4 regions of the Ensifer sp. GW101-20A05 genome follow, and region 2 is predicted to be linked to each of the others. Evidence: riboswitches for the same ligand, from Rfam matches in the RefSeq annotation. Region 2 holds a riboswitch; each other region holds the start of a gene.
What was found. A riboswitch is a leader RNA that binds a small molecule or an ion and turns the genes downstream of it on or off. The one in region 2 is predicted to bind cobalamin.
Positions count from the first base shown of each region.

Region 1: another riboswitch for cobalamin. It lies ahead of AC070A_RS00840 (DUF1636 family protein); the one in region 2 lies ahead of nrdH (glutaredoxin-like protein NrdH).
Region 3: another riboswitch for cobalamin. It lies ahead of AC070A_RS13265 (aromatic ring-hydroxylating oxygenase subunit alpha); the one in region 2 lies ahead of nrdH (glutaredoxin-like protein NrdH).
Region 4: another riboswitch for cobalamin. It lies ahead of AC070A_RS03330 (CbtB domain-containing protein); the one in region 2 lies ahead of nrdH (glutaredoxin-like protein NrdH).

Region 1 is NZ_JBWKZT010000001.1:159,001-164,011, forward strand. Features, by position in the region: gene AC070A_RS00825 (FecCD family ABC transporter permease) at 1-734, opposite strand, end outside; gene AC070A_RS00830 (ABC transporter substrate-binding protein) at 738-1,535, opposite strand; gene AC070A_RS00835 (ABC transporter ATP-binding protein) at 1,462-2,406, opposite strand; gene AC070A_RS00840 (DUF1636 family protein) at 2,567-2,980, opposite strand; cobalamin riboswitch at 3,086-3,301, opposite strand; gene AC070A_RS00845 (DUF1330 domain-containing protein) at 3,517-3,810, shown strand; gene aspT (aspartate-alanine antiporter) at 4,332-5,011, shown strand, end outside.
Region 2 is NZ_JBWKZT010000002.1:146,014-151,024, forward strand. Features, by position in the region: gene AC070A_RS05745 (aspartate/glutamate racemase family protein) at 1-339, shown strand, start outside; gene AC070A_RS05750 (LysR substrate-binding domain-containing protein) at 297-1,241, opposite strand; gene AC070A_RS05755 (hypothetical protein) at 1,203-1,682, shown strand; cobalamin riboswitch at 1,972-2,197, shown strand; gene nrdH (glutaredoxin-like protein NrdH) at 2,596-2,817, shown strand; gene nrdI (class Ib ribonucleoside-diphosphate reductase assembly flavoprotein NrdI) at 2,830-3,246, shown strand; gene nrdE (class 1b ribonucleoside-diphosphate reductase subunit alpha) at 3,216-5,011, shown strand, end outside.
Region 3 is NZ_JBWKZT010000004.1:292,676-297,686, forward strand. Features, by position in the region: gene AC070A_RS13255 (L-threonylcarbamoyladenylate synthase) at 1-11, opposite strand, end outside; gene AC070A_RS13260 (DUF6656 family protein) at 91-690, opposite strand; cobalamin riboswitch at 1,004-1,212, shown strand; gene AC070A_RS13265 (aromatic ring-hydroxylating oxygenase subunit alpha) at 1,317-2,561, shown strand; gene AC070A_RS13270 (FAD-binding oxidoreductase) at 2,563-3,657, shown strand; partial or broken gene AC070A_RS13275 (glycoside hydrolase family 25 protein) at 3,803-4,813, opposite strand; gene AC070A_RS13280 (hypothetical protein) at 4,917-5,011, shown strand, end outside.
Region 4 is NZ_JBWKZT010000001.1:656,487-661,497, forward strand. Features, by position in the region: gene AC070A_RS03305 (SRPBCC family protein) at 1-112, shown strand, start outside; partial or broken gene AC070A_RS03310 (SRPBCC domain-containing protein) at 137-433, shown strand; gene AC070A_RS03315 (anthrone oxygenase family protein) at 502-981, opposite strand; gene AC070A_RS03320 (NAD(P)H-binding protein) at 978-1,808, opposite strand; gene AC070A_RS03325 (TetR/AcrR family transcriptional regulator) at 1,912-2,604, shown strand; cobalamin riboswitch at 2,603-2,865, shown strand; gene AC070A_RS03330 (CbtB domain-containing protein) at 2,908-3,084, shown strand; gene AC070A_RS03335 (CbtA family protein) at 3,279-4,076, shown strand; gene AC070A_RS03340 ((2Fe-2S)-binding protein) at 4,128-4,976, opposite strand; gene AC070A_RS03345 (glucoamylase family protein) at 4,973-5,011, opposite strand, start outside.

The sequences.
Region 1 (5,011 bases), on a different contig from region 2:
GCAAGCGCGTTGATTTCCCGCGATCGGACGACCAGCCAGCCGAGCGAGACTGACAGCACGAGCGCCGGATAGATGAGATGCGGCCATTGCGCCAGGCCAAGGCCGCCGAGCATCCAGAAGATCACCGTGTGCGTCGCCCGCGGATCCCCCAGGAAGATCATGAGATTGCCGATCGACGTCAGCACGAAGGCGACGGCGACGCCGGCAAGCACCAGGCGATCGGCACTGGTGCCTAGAGCGCGGGAAACGAAAGCGACCAGCACGGTTGCCAGCAGCGCGCCGCCAAAGGCAAAGAGCGGCACCGTGAGAAGACCGAGGATCATTCCGGTGTGGAGCAGTGCGACGATCGCCCCGAGCGCGCCGCCCGAGGAGACGCCGAGCAGATGCGGATCGGCAAGCGGATTGCGCGTGACCGATTGCAGCACGGCGCCTGTCAGCGCCAATCCGGCGCCGACAAGCCCCGCCAGCATGACCCGCGGCAGGCGCACGTCCCAGACGATGCTTTCGCGCCCCGCCGACCAGAAGGCCTCGACGCTGCCGGGCGCGAGCTTGCTGGCGACGATCGACCAGACGGTGGTTACCGGGATCGGCGCCGAGCCGAGCGACACGCCCACGGTCACAGTCAGAAGAAGCAAAAGCAGCGCCGCGAACACCCCGACCCCGCCGCGGATCGCCCGAACGGAGAGAACCCGCGAAACGGTAGCGGGACCAGGCGACGTATCCTCAGCCAGCATCGGTTACAGGCCTTCGCCGTGAAAGACCTCGGCGAGCCGGGCAATGGCGTCGATGTTGCGCGGCCCCGGCGTCGCCTCGACATAATCGAGGACCACGAAGCGGTCGTTTTTCACCGCATCGATATTGGCGAAGGCCGGATTGTTCTTCATGAAGGCAATCTTGTCCTCGGCCTTCACCTCGCCGTAGTTGACGATCACCACGACCTCCGGATTGCGATCGATCACCGGCTCCCAGGAGACCTCCACCCAGCTCTTGTCGACGTCGTCCATGATGTTGGCGCCACCGGCCGCCTCGATCATCGCCGTCGGGATGCCGAAGCGGCCGGATGTGAAGGGCTTTTCTTCGCCGGAATCATAGACGAAGACGCGCGTCGGCTTTTCGCGGCCGGCATTTGCCTCGGTGATCGCGGCCAGTTGGCGGCGGTAGCCGTCGACCAGCGCCTCGGCGCGATCCTCGACCCCGAAGATGCGGCCGAGGTTGAGGAGATCGACGAACATGTCGTCCATCGTAGGCTTTTCCCTGGCCATGACATGGATGCAGGATTCGGTCAGTTCGTAGACGCCGATCTTGAACGGCGCCAAGGTCTCGGGCGTCACCTCGCCGCCGACCTTCATGCCGTAGTTCCAGCCGGCGAAGAAGAAATCGGCGTCGGCGTTGAGGAGCACTTCCTTGGTCGGATATTTCTCCGCAAGCTCCGGCAGTTCCTTGACGCCCTCGCGCAGCTTTTCATCCAGCGTCTTCCAGCCGGAAACGCCGGTGTAGCCGACCATGTGGTCCTGCAGTTTCAGCGCCAGCATCATCTCGACCAGATTGACGTCGTTGGCGATCGCCCGCTTCGGCGCGGCATCGAAGGTCACCTCGCGGTTGCAGCTCTTGACGGTGACCGGATAGGCGAGCGCCGGCACAGCAGTGGCGATGAGAAACAGGAAGGCAGAGGAGGCAATGTTGATCTTCATGAAATGGATCCCGAGGAAGTGAAAAGGAGAAACGGGCGGTGCCGGCAACGGCGGTGCTGTGGGCGGTGGCGGTGACACCGAAGGCGGAGGACAGCGCCCGCGGGCTCAGCACCGCGTCGGGTGTGCCAAAGGCGGTGAGCCGCCCCGCCGTCACGATCGCCACGTCAGTCGCGAATTCGGCGGCGAGATTGATGTCGTGCAGCGTCGATACGATCGTCAGCTTCAGCGTCTGCAAGAGCTCGAGGATTTCGAGCTGGTGGCGGATGTCGAGATGGTTGGTCGGCTCATCGAGGATGATGATGCGCGGCTCCTGGGCAAGCGCCCGGGCAATCAGCACCCGCTGTTTCTCGCCGCCCGAGAGCGTCGAGAACTGGCGGCCGGCCAGATGGGCGAGATCGAGATGGGAGAGCGCGTGCTGCACGCGCTCACGGTCGGTGTCCGTCCAGCCGTTGAGCCCCTCCCGCCGCGGGATGCGGCCCATCATCACCACGTCGCGCACGCTGAAGGGAAAATCGCCGGGCATTTCCTGAAGCACGACGGCGATCGTTTTCGCCGCTTCGCGCGCCGAGGTCGACCAGAGGTCGACGCCGTCGACCTCGATGCGGCCCGCATTCGGCTGCACCGCCCGGTAAAGGCAGCGCAGAAGCGAGGTCTTGCCGGCCCCGTTCGGCCCGAGGATCGCAAGCCGGCTGCCCGCCTCGATCGCGAAGTCCATGTCGTCGACCAGCTTCAACCCCGGGCGCGGCCCCCAGCAAAGCCCCTTAACGCGAAGGGCGGCTCCTGTTGCGGTGCAGGTCATGGTCTGATCCCACCCCGGCAGCGCCACGCGTCCATCCCCGACGCACCAAACGCGCTTGAGCGCATGCGTGTCGCACTCATTGGAAATGGCCCGCAACGTCTTCGGAGACGAGCATGGCCGCCGGGATGCGGGCGAGCGTCTTGCCCTTCAGTCCGCGCGGCCGTTCGGCAGCCCGCGTCATGCCGTCGCCGCGCTCCACATAGGTGGCGGCAAAGCGGACGAGATCGTCGATGTCCTCTTCCGGCGAAATGTCGCCAAAGAGATAGGTCGCCTTGCCCGTCGCCTGGAAGGCGATGGTGCAGGGGCGCGTGCATGCCGCCATGCAGACCGTGCCGGCAATCGAGAAATCACTATCGAGCGGCGCGCCGAGGGCGGCAATGCTGCGGTTGAGCCGCTTTATCAGCTCGGCGCCCGGCATGCAGGGGCCGCCGGTAAAGCGGCAATCGGTGCAGACCGTTATCTTATGCTGTCTTGAAGTCGGCTCAGCCATTCTCTCTCTCCGCCGGACTGACGGCAAGAGATGGCGAAGCGGCAGGGTGACGGAAAACCGTCGCGCGAAAGCCAGTTCTTTTCCATCGGAACACCCCGTCCGTTGTGGTTGATCGGTTCGATGGCAGGTCTCCTGGCTCGCGGGTCGCGGCGCATCCACGTCTTCCCGGCCTTTGGCCAGTGACATGGTGTGAATGCGCTGTCCGCTCACAGTTGCGGGGGCAGCCACGGTTTCGGTCCCGTCAGGGTCGTCCGTTCCGTGTTCCCTTTTCAGCCGCTTCCGCATTGTCGCGGACGCAGCACCATCGCGCTCTTCCTCGCATGAATCGGCAGCGGATACAACCGATGGGGTTGGGCGGCCGGGATCTATCAACATGCGGCGTTTCGTCATGTACCGACTGTTATAAAATAACATAACAACAATCAACAAGGAAATGATCCTAAGTCACCCTGCCGGCCGCCGCGGGCGAGAGTCTCGCCTGACGGCGACGACCGGCGTATCCTTGCTCCTTGGCTTGTCGGGAAAGGAGCTCTGCCATGGCTGCCTATTTGATCGCCGATGTCGATATCACCGATGCAGCGACCTTCGAGGAATACAAAAGAGAGGTGCCGGCGACGGAGGCCCGCTATGGCGGGCGTTATCTCGGCCGCGGTGGCGCAACCCGGGTGCTTGAAGGCGACTGGGAACCGCACCGGCTCGTCATCCTTGAGTTCCCGGACATGCAAGCCTTGCTCTCCTGGTACCAATCGCCGGACTATCAGCGCCTGAAGGCGATCCGTGAGCGCTGTGCCAGGACACGGATCATAGCACTCGAAGGCGTCGCCATCTGAAGCGGAGCGCAAGACTGGCCGCAATTGCCGGCCTTGCTCGTGAAACGAACGGATGAGCGCCCCCGTCACTTCAAGCTTCGCGGCGCGCGGATGAAGCAACTGCGGGGGCATGTGCTCCGGGTCCATCGACATGCGGCGTTTCGTCATGTCCATCCGTTATGCGATAACATAGAAATACAATGCCAGAGTTGAATAGCCGGCGAAATCCGCCGTAGTGGGACCGTGTGCCTTCATCGGGACCGGCGCGCCGCCGCCCTCCCGAACTTGCCTTCGCACGACCGCCCGACCCGACGCTTTCGGACCGATGCCGCGCAGCGCTCATCAGCCCCCACTGGCCGCAAAAGCCAGAAATTTAACGTACGTTACGCTCACGTAACCCCAAGGCCGTTGAGAAAATCAGCAGCCGAAGCGACAATTGCCAAAGCTAGGATTGGGCATCGACAAGCCACCGATAAAATCAACTTAGCCGCGCAAGTCCCGAAATGAAGTGATGGCAACGCAACTTTCTACAGGGGATGGCAGTGAATCCAATTGACTTCTTCGTCGAGACGCTTCGGACCTATCCGCCGGTCGCCGTCTTCCTCGCCCTCGGCATCGGTTTCCTGATCGGGCCCATCAAGGTCGCGGGGTTCAATCTCGGAAACGTCACCGCTACGCTTCTGGCGGGTGTTCTCATCGGGCAGCTGGGCATCCAGGTTTCCGGTGATCTGAAGTCCACCTTGTTCCTGATCTTCCTGTTCGCCGTCGGCTACGGTGTCGGCCCGCAATTCGTGCGCGGCTTGAGCACCGATGGGCCGAAACAGATTGCCTTTGCGCTGTCTGTCCTGGTGCTGTGCCTCATCGTTCCCTATCTCTGCGCGCTGATCGCCGGGCTTCCGCTTGGCTACGGCGCCGGCATGTATGCCGGGTCGCAGACGATCTCGGCTGCGATCGGCGTTGCCACGGACCAGATCAATTCGCTCGGGCTGACGCCGGAGCAGGCCAAGACCTTTGCCGACCAGATTCCGATTGCCTATGCGGTCACCTACATCTGGGGCACGATCGGCTCTGCCATCATCCTCGCCCAGCTTGGCCCAAAACTTCTCGGCATCGATCTTCCGGCGGCCTGCAAGGAGTATGAGACCAAGCTCGGCGGCGGCACCGAGAGCAGCGAACCCGGCATCACCCGCGCCTATCATGATTTCGGCCTTCGGGCCTATCG
Region 2 (5,011 bases):
GGCGACCGGGCAAGGGTCCGCGCCGCCAACATCCCGGTGCTCGAACTGGAGGACAAGGCATCAGACGCGCTCGCCAAACTCCGGCGCGAGATCGAGCTGGCGCTCAATCAGGATGGCGCAGAAGCGATCGTGCTCGGCTGCGCCGGCATGGCCGATCTCGCCCGGGCGCTCCAAGCGGACTATGACGTCCCTGTCATCGACGGCGTTTCGGCCGCGGTCAAGCAGGCGGAAGCACTCGTGTCACAGGGACTTATGACCAGCAAGCGCGGGGCCTATGCGTCGCCGCTCAGCAAGCCCTATTCAGGTTTCATGAGCGCGCTCGCTCCGACCCCGGCTTGAGGTGATGCCGACCTGGAATCGCCCACGACTGTCGCCAGCAGCGCATTCGATGCGTCGGCCTCGGCAATAATCCAATCGCGAAAAGCCTGGATCTTTTTCTGCCGCCTGCTGCTCTGCGGATAGACCAGCCAATAGGCGCGACCATCTCTTACCACATGGTCGAAGGGCCGGATGAGCCTGCCGCTCTTCAGTTCGTCCATCAGGAAGGTTGAAACGGCAATCGCGATGCCATGGTCGTTCAAAGTCGTCGTGACGTCCATCGCCTGGACGTCGAAGATCAGTTCGGTACCGTTGCTCGCCGGTGGCTCCACCCCGGTTTCGATCATCCATCGCCGCCACCAGCTGGCGTTGCCGAAGCGCCGTACACGCAGGACGTCCGAGGGATGCCTGAGCTGGTGCTTCTCCATGAAAGACGGCGTGCAGACCGGCATGTAATCGATAGGGAAAAGCGGGAACACGTCGTTGCCGGGCCAGTCGCCGTTGCCGCTGCGCACCACGAGATCGATGGCGTCACGCTTGAAGTCGATCAGCTCGGTCGACATGTGCACCCGGATGCTGATGTTCGGATGGGCCGTCTGGAACGAGGCGAGCCGCTGGCCGAGCCAGCTCGACACGACGGTCGGCAGCACGGAAATGTGCAGGTGGTGTTCGGTCTTGTCGGCAATCTCCGAGAAGGCCGCCCCGAGAAGGTCGATCGCTTCCGTCACCTTCGGCGCCAGCTGCCGCCCGGCCGCCGTCAGCCGAACCTCGCGCGGAAGACGAACGAAGAGCGGCGTGCCGATGCGCTCCTCCAACAGCCGGATCTGGTAGCTGACCGCCGCCTGCGTCATGCCGAGCTCGTCGGCGGCGCGGGTGAAGCTCAGATGTCTGGCGGCCGCTTCGAAGGCGCGCACGGCACTCATGGGAGGAATCTTGCTCATGGCCCTGAGATAAGCATTCTTTATGCCAGCATGCGAGAAATCGCTTTGCGCGAAGCAGCAAAAATCCTCACTTTTTTCGTGAACACAACAGCAAAAACAAAGAGGATAGCAATGCTTAGCGCAGTGCGATCAACGATCCTTCATGCCCTGAACTGGGCCGGCAACGCACTCAACCCAATCATCGCCATCGATACGTTCAGCGAATTCCAGCTGAAGGATATCGGGCTGACGCGAGATCAGGAGACCATCCGGGCGCGCGTCGGCGATGGTGCCGATCCTTGGCATTGGCCGAAGGACGACAATCCGCGCAGGTCACCGCCCTCGCCGGAGCGGGATTGCGGCGACGCGCCGCAAATGGCAAGGGCTTCGCCTCGAGCCCAGCCCGGAGAAAACAAAGACATAAGCATGTCGCTCTGCGATTGACGGAGCGCAGAGGCAAGACACAGCGCAGTTATCGTGATCTGCCACCTTCCCAGCCCGCGGACCGAATTCGGGAGAGATCCGGCGTGGCGTTTCTAAAAGCGGCGTGCCGAAGCCCCTTCGCAAGTGATCGCAACGGAGCGAGCGCGGGGCTCAAAGCCGAGAAGTTCTTCACCCACAGGTTTCGCCGCCTCCCGCCGTTTACTCCTTGTTATCCACACGGCGAAAGAAATCACCTTCTCACCCCGGCTTCGGGCACCTCGAACCTATTGACGCAGATTTGCGATGAACTACTATATCTAGTGTTCGAGGTTCTCTCGATTCGCAGGGATTGAGTAGCTAAGACGGGAATACGGTGCGTCGGCGAGTTTTCGCTAGGCTATGCCGTAGCTGCCCCCGCAACTGTAGACGGCGAGCGACTGTCCGGAATTGGACCACTGAGGCATGAGGCCTCGGGAAGGTCGGGATGGAAGCTGAGACCCGTGAGCCAGGAGACCTGCCTCGAGCAACAAACGTCCACGGGCGGGTGTCCGGAGGGGTTGAGTCTACTGCATGTTTCCTTAAATCGTCGCCGATTTAAGGATAAAAACATGCAGCAAATCGAAGTGCTACAGCGATCTTTGCGCGTCTGATAGGACGCACGGCGCTGTCGTGCGGCAGGATGAGCCTGCCTGATCGTCTCGACATCTCCCCGGCAGCCTGTCGAAAGCTTCGGGGTGAAGTCATGTCCGCGTCATTGAAATTCTATCGCTCGCCAATCAAGAGGCGCGGTTTCCCGCGCAGCTGACGAAGAGGCATGCCCGGGCGTCCAGATCCGAGCGAGCCACAGCCATGACAGCCCTGCATTTCGCCGGATCGCGGCTGCGTGTCCGTGCGCCTTCTCATGCTCTCATCCAGCCGACCAAACGAGGAAGAAATGAACGTTACCGTCTACAGCAAGCCCGCCTGCGTCCAATGCACCGCGACCTACCGAGCGCTCGATCGCCAGGGCGTCAACTACGAGGTCATTGATATCTCCATCGACCAAGACGCGCTCGAAACGGTCAAGGGCCTCGGCTACATGCAGCTTCCCGTCGTCGTCGCCGGCCCCGAACACTGGGCGGGTTTTCGCCCCGACAAGATCAGCGCGCTTTCCTAGAGGAGACGGGCGGTGGGCCTGATCGTCTATTTTTCCAGCCGCTCGGAAAACACCCATCGCTTCGTCGAAAAGCTCGGCCTTCGCGCAGCGCGCATACCGCTCAAAGAAAGTAAGGCTTCACTTACGGTTTCCGAGCCTTTCGTGTTGGTCGTGCCCACCTATTGCGGCGATGACGGCCGGGGTGCGGTGCCGAAACAGGTCATCCGCTTCCTCAACGATGCGGGCAACCGCTCTCACATCCGCGGCGTCATTGCTGCGGGCAACAGCAATTTCGGCGCGACCTACGGGATCGCCGGCGACGTCATCGCGGCCAAGTGCCAGGTGCCCTACCTCTACCGGTTCGAGCTTCTCGGAACAGAGGAGGACGTCGCCAATGTCAGAAACGGGATGGAACGATTTTGGACGTCTCAACACTCGAACGCCCCCTGAAGGCGACGGAAGCGGCGCTGGACTATCATGCGCTGAACGCAATGCTGAACCTCTATGATGAAGAGGGACGGATCCAGCTCGACAAAGACCGGCTGGCGGCGAAACAATACTTCCTCCAGCACGTCAACCAGAACACGGTCTTCTTCCATAACCTCAGGGAGAAGCTCGATTATCTGGTGACCGAGGGCTACTACGAGCAGCAGGTTCTCGACCAGTATTCCTTCAACTTCGTCCGCGATCTCTATGACCACGCCTATGGGAAGAAGTTCCGCTTCCCGACCTTCCTCGGCGCGTTCAAATACTACACGTCCTATACGCTGAAGACCTTTGACGGAAAGCGCTACCTGGAGCGCTACGAGGATCGCGTCTGCATGGTGGCCATGACACTGGCGCGCGGCAACGAGGGACTTGCCCGCGATCTCGTCGATGAGATCATTTCCGGGCGTTTCCAGCCGGCGACGCCGACCTTCCTCAATGCCGGTAAAAAGCAACGCGGCGAGCTCGTCTCCTGCTTCCTGCTGCGGGTCGAGGACAACATGGAGAGCATCGGCCGCGCGATCAATTCCGCATTGCAGCTCTCCAAGCGCGGCGGTGGCGTGGCGCTGTCGCTCACCAACATCAGAGAGATGGGCGCGCCGATCAAGCAGATCGAGAACCAGTCCTCCGGCATCATCCCTGTCATGAAACTGCTTGAAGACAGCTTCTCCTATGCCAACCAGCTTGGCGCCCGCCAAGGGGCAGGTGCTGTTTATCTGCATGCCCACCACCCGGACATCATGCGCTTCCTCGATACCAAGCGGGAAAATGCCGACGAAAAGATCCGCATCAAGACGCTGTCGCTCGGCGTCGTCATCCCGGACATCACCTTCGAGCTCGCCCGCAACAACGAGGACATGTATCTGTTCTCGCCCTATGACGTGGAGCGCGTCTACGGCGTGCCGCTGACCGAAATTTCGGTGACGGAGAAGTACCGCGAGATGGTCGAGGATGCTCGTATCCGCAAGCGGAAGATCAAGGCGCGCGATTTCTTCCAGATCATTGCCGAAATCCAGTTCGAGAGCGGATACCCCTACATCATGTTCGAGGACACGGTGAACCGGGCGAACCCGATCGCCGGGCGCATCACCATGAGCAACCTCTGCTCGGAAATCCTGCAGGTGAGCGAGGCGAGCGAATTCAACGACGACCTCTCCTACGCAAAGATGGGCAAGGATATCTCTTGTAATCTCGGCTCGCTGAACATTGCCGCGGCGATGGACAGTCCGGATTTCGGCCAGACGATCGAGACCTCGATCCGCGCGCTCACCGCCGTCTCCGAAATGAGCCACATCTCTTCCGTGCCTTCGATCGAGAAGGGCAATGACGACAGCCACGCGATCGGCCTTGGCCAGATGAACCTGCACGGCTACCTCGCCCGCGAGCGCGTCTTCTACGGCTCCGAGGAAGGCATCGATTTCACCAACATCTATTTCTACACGGTGACCTATCACGCCATCCGCGCATCCAACCGGCTGGCGGTCGAGAAGGGCGTGACCTTCAAGGGCTTCGAGAACTCGAAATACGCGTCAGGCGAATATTTCGACAAATACACCGAAGCCGAATGGCTGCCGGCGACGGAGAAGGTGAAGGGCCTGTTCGAAGCGGCCGGCATCCGCATCCCGACGCAGGACGATTGGCTGGAACTGAAACAGGCGGTCACGCAAGGCGGCCTCTACAACCAGAACCTCCAGGCGGTGCCGCCGACGGGCTCGATCTCCTACATCAA
Region 3 (5,011 bases), on a different contig from region 2:
ATCTCTGCCATGCCGTTTCCTTTCCGACGCTTCCTTAACGGACGTGCCGGGAAAACAGAACGATTTTTTTGGGGGCGTTCGGTTGCTGCCTCAGAGACTGCGGATAATGCGGCGCAGCGCGGAGTCCCGGGCACCCAGCATCAGCACGTTCTTGAGAGCAACCTTGGGGTCGTCCGTGCGGAAGAGGAGCCCGTTGTCGCGGACGTTGCGGTTGATGACCATCTGTCCGTCTTCGGCGTTCGGCTCGATCGCGACCGCGAAATACATGCGGGAATAGCCGCTCTGGATACGGTCGAAGAAATGCGTCTCATCACCAAGGTCGCTGAAGAAATTGGCGAAGTAGAACGACCAGGTGATGTCCTTGGAAGGCGTGACCGCCGTCCGCGCCGCCGTCACATGGCAATAGCCGAGATGCGGCTTGCCGACGAGCGTGCGGTGAAAAATCAGCTTGGGAAACTGGATCGAGGCATGAAAGCCGTTGATCCGCTTGTGCGTCGTGTCACCGGCGGTCGCGAGCTTCTTGCCGGTCCTGTCCGCGACTTCTTCGTAGCTCAGATACCGTCGCTCGCTCGGCAGCCATTGCCGGCGGTTGATCCTGCCGGTGCGCAGAAACTCGGTGTGAACGGCCGTCTTCGGCATGACCGCCGGCGGCTTCTCGGCCGCAGCGTCGTAATATCTGAACTTTGCCATGATCGTCAGTGTGCCATCTGCCTGCCGGACATCTTCGTCCGCCGGCAAGCCTAGTGGCTTATGGTTAATGAAGGATTTCCTTTCGTTCGCGGAAGATGCCCCTGCACATTCATGGGAATGTCGCAAACGGGCGAAGCCTTCCTGTGTCTGCGTCATGTCAGTCACAAAAGCCGGAATCTGCCCAATTTTTGATCTATCTATATGTTTATAAAGTGAAAAATTCTCGCATCCGTTTCCAAAAGGCGGTTTCGATCGTGTCGTCATTCTGGAATTGAATGTCGCTATCCGGCGCCTGCCGAGGCGCCTTCCGCGCTTACATATCCTTACTCAAGGTGTCGTCTTCCAAAGGGGAAGGCGGAGAATTGGGAAGCCGGTCAAATCCCGGCGCTGCCCCCGCAACGGTGGTGGAGCGAAAGGCTCGGCAAAAGGCCACTGGACGGTTTTCCGTCCGGGAAGGCGCCGGGCTGGTCCTTCGAAGGACGGCTCCTGAGCCCGGAAACCAGCCTTGACAGACATAACCGTAACGGGTTGCGGCGGGCAGCCGGATCGGAGCCTAAAACGCATGGGCGTGCGCCCATGCGGGTTCCTGTCCTGCCTCTCCGAAACATGGCGCATGAGGACAGGACATGGATACCAAGACCGATATGCTTCGCAAGCTGAAGGGCCGGCGTGACGGCTACAGCCTCGATCGGGCCTTCTACATCGACCCCGACTATTACCGGCAGGACCTGGAAAACATCTGGTATCGGGATTGGCTGTTCATCGGCCACGATTGCGAAATCCCGCGGGCCGGCAACTATTTCACCGTCCAGGTCGGCGACTATCCGGTCGTCATCACCCGCGATCGCCAGGGCACGATCCGCGCGCTCCACAACTCCTGCCGCCACCGCGGCTCCCGCGTCTGCACGCAGCACAAGGGCTCTTCGGCAAAGCTCGTCTGTCCCTATCATCAATGGACCTACGAGCTCGACGGCTCGCTGCTCTTCGCACGCCAGATGGGCGAAGACTTCGACAAGGCAGCCCACAGCCTGAAGCAGATCCATTGCGAAACGGTCGGCGGCTACATCTTCATCAACCTGTCGGAGACGCCGGCGGATTTCGCCGCCTTCCGCGAGCTGGCATTCCCCTACCTCGCGCCGCACCGGCTGGGAGAGACCAAGGTCGCCTTCGAAAGCACCATCATCGAAAAGGGCAACTGGAAGCTCGTCTGGGAGAACAACCGCGAGTGCTACCACTGCGCCGCCAATCACCCCGAACTCTGCCGGACCTATCCGGAAGCGCCGACCGCGACCGGGGTGCAGGGCGCCAAGGACGATCCGGTGATTGCCGCCCATTGGGCGAAGTGCGAGGCCGAGGGCCTGCCGAGCGAGTTCCGGATGTCGCCGACCGGCCAGTTCCGCGCCGCGCGCATGCCGCTGGTCGATAATGCCGAAAGCTACACCATGTCGGGTGCGCCCGCCGTAAAAAGGGCGCTGTCGGCCGATGTCAGGCAGAAGCAGATCGGCACGCTCCTGATGTTCCATTACCCCACGACCTGGAACCACGTGCTTTCGGATCACGCCATCACCTTCCGCGTGTTGCCGCTGGGGCCGGAACTCACGCAGGTGACAACGAAGTGGCTGGTCCACAAGGACGCGGTCGAAGGTGTCGACTACACGCTCGAGGATCTGACTCATGTCTGGACCGAGACCAACGACCAGGATCGCCAGATCGTCGAGGAAAATGCCTTCGGCATCCGCTCGCCGGCCTATGAGCCCGGTCCGTATTCGCCGGAGCACGAGGGTGGCGTGATGCAGTTCGTCGAATGGTACTGCAAGTTCATGGAGCAGCGCCTGCAGGGCGATGCGGCTCCGCTCTCAAAGGTCGCCTGACATGCAGATGGCGTCCTCCTTCCATCATTTCGACGAACTGCATGTCTGGATCGACCGGCAGCAGATGCTCGAATGCACATCGGCGGTTGTCGAAACCGCCGATGTCATGACCTTCACCTTCCGTGCGGAGAAGCCCGCCTGGTTTCGTTATCTGCCCGGCCAGTTCGTCACCCTCGAATTGCCGGTCGCCGACGAACCGGTCATGCGCACCTACACCCTGTCGTCGACGCCATCGCGACCGCTGTCGATTGCCGTCACGGTGAAGGCGCAGGCCGACAGCGTCGGCACCCGCTGGATGTTCGATCACCTGAAGCCGGGCATGAAGCTCCGGGCTTTTGGACCGCTCGGAGATTTCAGCTTCGTCCGTCATCCCGGCGAAAAGTACCTGTTTATCTCCGCCGGATCCGGCATCACCCCGATGATGTCGATGACGCGCTGGATGGCCGACTGCGTGCCGGAGACCGATGTCACCTTCATCTCCTGTGCTCGCCGGCCGGACGACCTTCTGTTTCGCTCGGAGCTCGAGGTTCTGGCGACACAGATGTCCGGGCTGAACCTCGGCTTCATCGTCGAGGGGCACGAGGCGCGTCACGGCTGGCATGGCCTGCGCGGCCGCATCGACGGTGCCAAGCTACCGTTGCTCGCTCCCGACTTCCAGGAGCGCACGGTGTTCTGCTGCGGTCCGGAACCGTTCATGCGCGGTGTGCGCGAGATGCTGAAGGCAGCCGGCTTCGACATGGCCCGCTATCACGAGGAGAGCTTCCAGCCGGCGGCAGCACCTGCCGCGGAAGAGATCGCCGTGCGCGCCGGTGCCGGCGATGATGGTGAGGTTCAGGCGGCCAAGGTCGCCTTCACCATGAGCGGCAAGGAGGTCGAGGCGAAACCCGGCCAAACGATCCTGCAGACGGCGCGTGCCAATGGTGTGAGGATCGGCGCTGCCTGCGAGGGCGGAATCTGCGGCACCTGCCGGGTGATGAAGGTCGCGGGCGAGGTCGAGATGAACCACAATGGCGGTATTCTCGATGACGAGGTCGACGAGGGCTACATCCTCGCCTGCTGCTCGCGGCCGCTGGGAGATGTCCAGATCGAAGCCTGAAGGATCAGGGCGTGTTGCAGGGCGCAGGCTTGATTGCAACGCGCCGTAGCGTGTCGGCATTGGCAACTGCGCTGCCACAACCGCCCTGTGCCGCGTCATCGGCGGCGACCGCCACCTGTAGGGCGCGCTCGTGGCGAGCGAAGTCGATCGAGCCCGTCACCAGCCTGTCGACGCCGCTGCCGGCGCCGCTCGTGGCACCGGCACGGCTGACAAGCAGCGGCTCGCCAAGCGTTGCGGAGGCCCGTGCGACCGCGTGCATGCCCGTCCCCTGCTCGGCTTGAGCAACGAGGGTGAGCGGCAATGGCTTTTCAGGCAGCAAGGCACCCTGCGCCCAAATCGCTTTCAGCGCCAGCGGCGACTTTGCAGCGACATTCACGTCGATATCGTCGAGCGTCCCTGGCACGCGGTAGGGGCAACGCCGTTTGCCGCAATTGATGCCGGACGAGAACTGCCACAACGCATAGCTTTCCCAATTGCCCATCGGGAAGACCTGGCGGATATCCGGCTTGTAGCGCGCGTACCAGAGCGGCAGGCGCGACAGCAGCCGGTGCTTGGCGCGGTGCGCGGCGATATATTTGGCCGTGATGTGGTTGGTATAGAGGATCGGATAACGTCCGGTGCGGGTCTTGACGTGGCCGGCGAAGATCGCGGCATCCTCTAGCGACATGTATTTGTCGGCATCGATGCCCTCGAGATCGAGAACCATCAACTCGTCGTCGCGCGGCTCGGCGTAGTCGAGGAAATGGTTTGCCTGGTCGACGGGATTGCCAGGACGGGCGAGATGGTAGGCACCCCACAGCAGCCCGTGTGTGCGGGCGATCATGCGCCGGGTCTGGTAGAGTTCGCGGCTGACGGCGTATTTGCGCCACATGGTCTTGCAGTGGTTGAAGGTGTCGCCGTTGTGGTCGCCGGTGCAGGAGAAGCTTTCGGGCAGGCCGTCGGAGGCCTTGGCGATGAAGCCGGAGATGCGCTTGTCCGCGAGCATCGTTTCCCAGTCGATGCTGTTCATCTCATAGGCATCGACGATGATGGCGTTGGACTTGGTCTTCCAGGGCTCCAGTTCACCGGCGCGTGCGATCGCCGCCGCGAAAGCCAGACCTAGAAAGGTCGCGAGGCGCAGAATCATCCCTGTGGTGGAGATATACCGCTTTGCCATTCTCTGAGATTGCCGACAGTATCGTTAATGTATCGTAAATCCCAGCCCCCGAGGCGGACTGTGCTGGAGCGGCGCGCGAAAGTATACCGACCTCCGGCTGTATATGAGCAATGCCTTGCATAATATTGGTGTGTCGCGTGATGCCTTCGACGCCGACAGGCGGATGAACGAATGCGCCAAAGCCGTCACTGCTGCCGA
Region 4 (5,011 bases), on a different contig from region 2:
CCGGCTCTGGATGGCATCGGGAACGATCGGCTCTTCCGAGGGTGCAGCGGTCGAACACGTCTTCCGCCATTCGGGACTGACGACAGAGGATGATCGACCGCCGAAAAAATAGGCCGATCACGCCGGCGAGGTTCGCAAGCACGGGCATGTGCTCGCCTGGGAGCCACCGCGCCTGCTCGCCTATAGCTGGGACGAAGGCACGGATACGCCCTCCGAGGTCCGCTTCGAACTCAGCCCGCGCGGCGACAAGGTGCTGCTGATCGTCACCCATACCCGGATCGCCAACCGCGGCATCATGACGAGCTTCTCCGCCGGCTGGCACGTGCATCTCGACCTGTTGCGCGACCTTTTGGAAGGAGAGCAGCCTGCAGCCTTCTGGAGCAAGTTTGCTGAGCTTGAACAGCAGTACGACGCGCGCATCCCCAAGCGCTGACCGCCCGAGGTGACGAGACCTCAGAAGGGTGCACCGGCAAGGATTGACCGCCTTGCCGGTGCTTTTTGTCACGTGCGGGCGAAACCGAGGATGAAGAGCGCCAGCGAACCGATCGAGGCGAAGGTGCGCACGTGGTTCCACCAGACCCAATCGGTGAGATAGCGCCCAAGCCACAGATCGGTCGCGGCCTGCCCGGGTGCAGCGGCCGCAAGCGCGTCGTTCATCGGCACGTTGAAGACGATCGTCACCAGAAGCACGCCGACGACATAGACCAGGCCGCCCGCGGCCAGCAGCCATCGGCCCTCGCCGCCCGAAATGAACGCGACGACAATCAGCGCCAGGCCAAGCAGCGCCGTGCCCATGAAGGCGCTGAGGAAGATCGGGTTCTGGATGACGACGTTGATGGCGTTCATCGCGGCGATCCCCTGCTCCGGCGGCAGCCGCGACAAGGCTTGCATGATGCAGACCGAAAAGATGAAGAACAACCCGGCCATCAGGCCGGAACCGATCGCGGCGGCAAACGCCAGAGCGGGGATCAGCGGGATCATGCGGCAATACTCCAGACACCAGTTGCTGCGGTCTCGCGGGCGTAGGTTGCAAAGTCGCGCGGCCGCCGCCCAAGCACGCGCTCGACGTCAGACGTCACACTCGAATTGCGCCCGTCGAGCACCGAGGTGAAGAGATAGCGGATGAGTTCGACATAGTCATCAGGCACACCGTCAGCCTGCAATTGCGCGGCGAAGTCGCCAACCGGCACGGCCTGATAGGAGATCGGGCGTTTGGCCGCGGCAGCGATCTCGGCCACGGCTTCAGCAAAGGTCATCAGCCGCGGGCCGGTCAGAGAATAGACCTTGCCGACATGATCATCGTCGAGAAGCGCTTCAACCGCGACGTCAGCGATGTCGTCGCAGCTGACGAAAGGCTCGGTGACTGTATCCACGGGCAGGAAGACCGAACCGCTTGAGACCCCCTCGGCCAGGAAGCCTTCGTTGAAGTTTTCGAAGAACCAGCTCCCCCGAACGATCGTCCAGTCAGCGCCGGAGGCCTGCAATTCGCGCTCGGCCGCTTCCGCCTCGTCCTCGCCGCGCCCCGACAAGAGCACCAGCCGCCTGATGCCGGCGCCCACGGCAAGGCTTGCGAACTTGCGGATGGTCTCAACAGAGCCGGGCACCGCCAGATCGGGCTGGTAGCAGACATAGATGCGATCGACATTTTCGAGCACATTCGCCCAGGTCGCCTCGTCCGTCCAGTCAAAGGACGGTGATGCCGAGCGTGCGCCGATGCGCACCGCAACACCCCGCTCTTGAAGGCGCTCAGCCACCCGCCGCCCCGTCTTGCCGGTACCGCCCAAAACCAGTGTGACTTTCTGAGACATCGTTTCCTCCTAAGGTTCATCAACAAACATGAGCATCTCTCACATTTGCAAATGTGATAAATCCTCGTATTTTAAGAGTCAAGCCAAAATGTGAGCATCACTCATGATTACAGAAACAAGCCCATCCGCGGTTCCCGCCGAAGACGAAACCGCCCTGCGCCGGACACCCAGCCAGAAACGCAGCCGCGAGCGCGTCGAACAGATCCTAGCCTGCGCGACGGCGCTCATTCAGGAAAAGGGCAGCGACGCCATGCGCATGAGCGAAGTTGCTGAAAAGGCTGGAATTTCGATCGGATCGCTCTACCAGTACTTCCCCGACAAGGCGGCGATCGTGCGCACGCTGGCCGAGCGCTACAATGCCGTGTGCAACGAGTGCATCGCGGCCGAGCTTGCCAAGGTCACATCGCTCGCAGAACTGCGCGACGCTTTCTCGGTGCTGTTCGACATCTACTACGACATGTTTCTGGCCGAGCCCGTCATGCGCGACATCTGGTCGGCAATGCAGGCCGACAAGGCGCTGCGCGAGATCGATCTTCTGCAAAGCCGCGCCGGCGGAAAACTGCTTGCCGATGTCTGGGCCCGGCTTGTGCCCGAAACCCCGCGCGAAACCATCGACAGTGCCGCTTTCCTGATCATGCATCTCGGCGATTGCACCATGCGGCTTGCGGTGTCGGTCGATCGCGCCGAGGGCGACCGCATCGTCGAGGCCTATAAACGCATGATCATCCGCGATTTTGTCGCGGATGGACCGGGCGGCGGCGCAAGTCCAATTGACATATTAGGGGTGCGATCCTAATCATCAGAGATCGATTGGTTCCCGGGACACGAACGTGTTTCGGGAGTAAACGGGAACGTGACGGATGGACCCATGCTGGGCATTCACATCACGGCCGACCCCGCGACTGTAGAGCGACGTCGATCTGCCATTCCGGAGCGATCCGGAAGAAGCCACTGGAAGAGACCACGAGAGGGTGGTCGATCTGGGAAGGCGAGGCTGATCCAGGGCTTCCCGCCCAGCGCCGTGAGCCAGGAAACCTGCCACTCGATACGGGCATAGGGCCCACACCGGGAATTTCCCGATGCCATCACGGAGGTTGTCATGGCTACGTCTACTGTTTCGAGCATTCCGCTCTCCCTCAGCGATCGTCTGACCGCTGGCGTCATCGCGCTCTTCATCGGCGCATTCCTCGTCTTCGGCGCCGGCCTTGCCAACTCGGCAGTGCTGCACGACACCGCGCACGACACCCGCCACTCCTACGGCTTCCCCTGCCACTAAGACGATGTTCCGGAACGTAACTCACGTTCCGCATCGAAGTGTCTGCGGACATGAACGCATCCGGCCTGTGCCGGATGTCGGTGTTTGTGCATGCCGGTTCGTCCGGCGCGCAACGGCCGTCCGCATGACAGAACGGGAAGGCTTGCAAACCACGCCGCAGCGCGTGGGTTTTGCCGTTATCGAGGGAATTCAAGATGATTGTCAGAACGCTTCTGGCCGCGATCGTGGCCGGACTGATTGCCGGTGTCTTCATGACCGGCGCCCAGGAACTTAGGGTAACCCCGCTGATCCTGCATGCGGAGGAATTCGAAGGCGAGGCTCCGGCCGCAACCGAACAGCCCGCTGCACAGCCTGGAACGACGCAACCCGCCGCCGAGGGTCACGACCAGCATTCGTCGCTGAAGGCGGTCTCGCCGCTTGGCGCCCTGCTCGACACGCTTTCGCCGATCACGCCGGCCTATGCGCATGAGGGCGAACACGAGGAAGGCGGCATCATGTTCGGCATGAGCCGGTTCTCCGGCACGCTCATCGCCAATCTCGTCACCGGCTCCGGCTTCGGCCTGCTCTTGGCCGGTGTCAGCCTGGTGATCGGCTATCCGATCACGCTCAGGAACGGCGCGCTCTGGGGCGCCTGCGGCTGGCTTGCCGTGCACATGCTGCCGGCGATCGGCCTGCCGCCGGAACTGCCGGGTTTCCCGGCCGCCGAACTTGGCGACCGCCAGACCTGGTGGCTGGCAACCGTCGCCCTTTCGGCCGTCGGCCTCTATCTGGTGGTGCTGCGCGAAGAAATCGTGTCCAAGGTCGTCGGCCTCGCGTTGATCGCCGCGCCGCACGTCTACGGCGCGCCGCAGCCATTAGACATTTCCAGCAACGTCCCGGCCGTGCTCGGCGCCGAGTTTGCGGTTGCCGCACTCGCCACCACGCTCGCCTTCTGGATCGTGCTCGGCGTCGTCTCCGGCTTCATCAACGAGCGTTTCGCGAGAGCAAACTGATCCGGCCGATCACGCCCCCCCCGTGGGCACCTGAACAAACGACGGCGGGGTTCAGGCCCCGCCGTTTTGCATGAGATGCGCGGCCAGCCGCGCGCGGCGATCGTCCGGCTCGAGCAGGACGCAAGTATCGCAGAAGCTGCCACCCTCCGTTCGGAAATAAAGACAACAGCCGCAACGGATCCGATACTGGCGCGACAGTTGCGCGCCGCTTGCCGGATCGACCGCGGAGATCTCCTCGTAGCAGAGCTCTTCCGAGAACAACCGCGAGCCCCGCCGCTTGACGATCGCAAGCGCCTCGGCCATGCCGCGCGCCTCGTCACCGATCGCGCGACCGATCTCCAGGAACGCTCCGGCAAGGGAATCCGCTGCCAGCCGCCACTGCGCCCCGGAAGAAAGCCCGGTGCGCTTTTTCAGGACCGCGATGACCGGCGCCAGATGGGCCGTGAAGCCGCGCTCGAAAGCGCTGATGCCTTCGGCATGCTGCGGCCCTTCCGCCAGACCGAGGCGGAAATGATAACGCTTGCCGGCAACTTCCCGGTCTTGGTGGAGGCGGGTCCAGTCTTCGAAGCGAATGCCGGCGATCTGCGCCTGAAGACCTGCGCCAAGATAGAGCGCGCCGAGAACCACGCTCAGCTGGCGGCTGTAGAAGGCGATCAGATGTGCCGCCCGGATCCGGTCCGTCATGCCGATTGCGAAAAAGTCCTGATAGGCAAGGCTCTCCTCGATCCCGGCCCCGCCAGCGGCCCAGAAGGCGGCCGGTGCGCTGAAGGCACTGTCCGCCGGCCCGAGCGAGACACCGGCGTCGGGGAACTGGGCGTGCAACCGCTCGACCACCGCCTGCGCCTGCGGTGAATATCCCTCGACCGTCTGCGCCATCCGCTGGTGATCTCTCGAATTCATGCCGTCTCCGTCGCCAGCCAGCCGCCCTCATATCC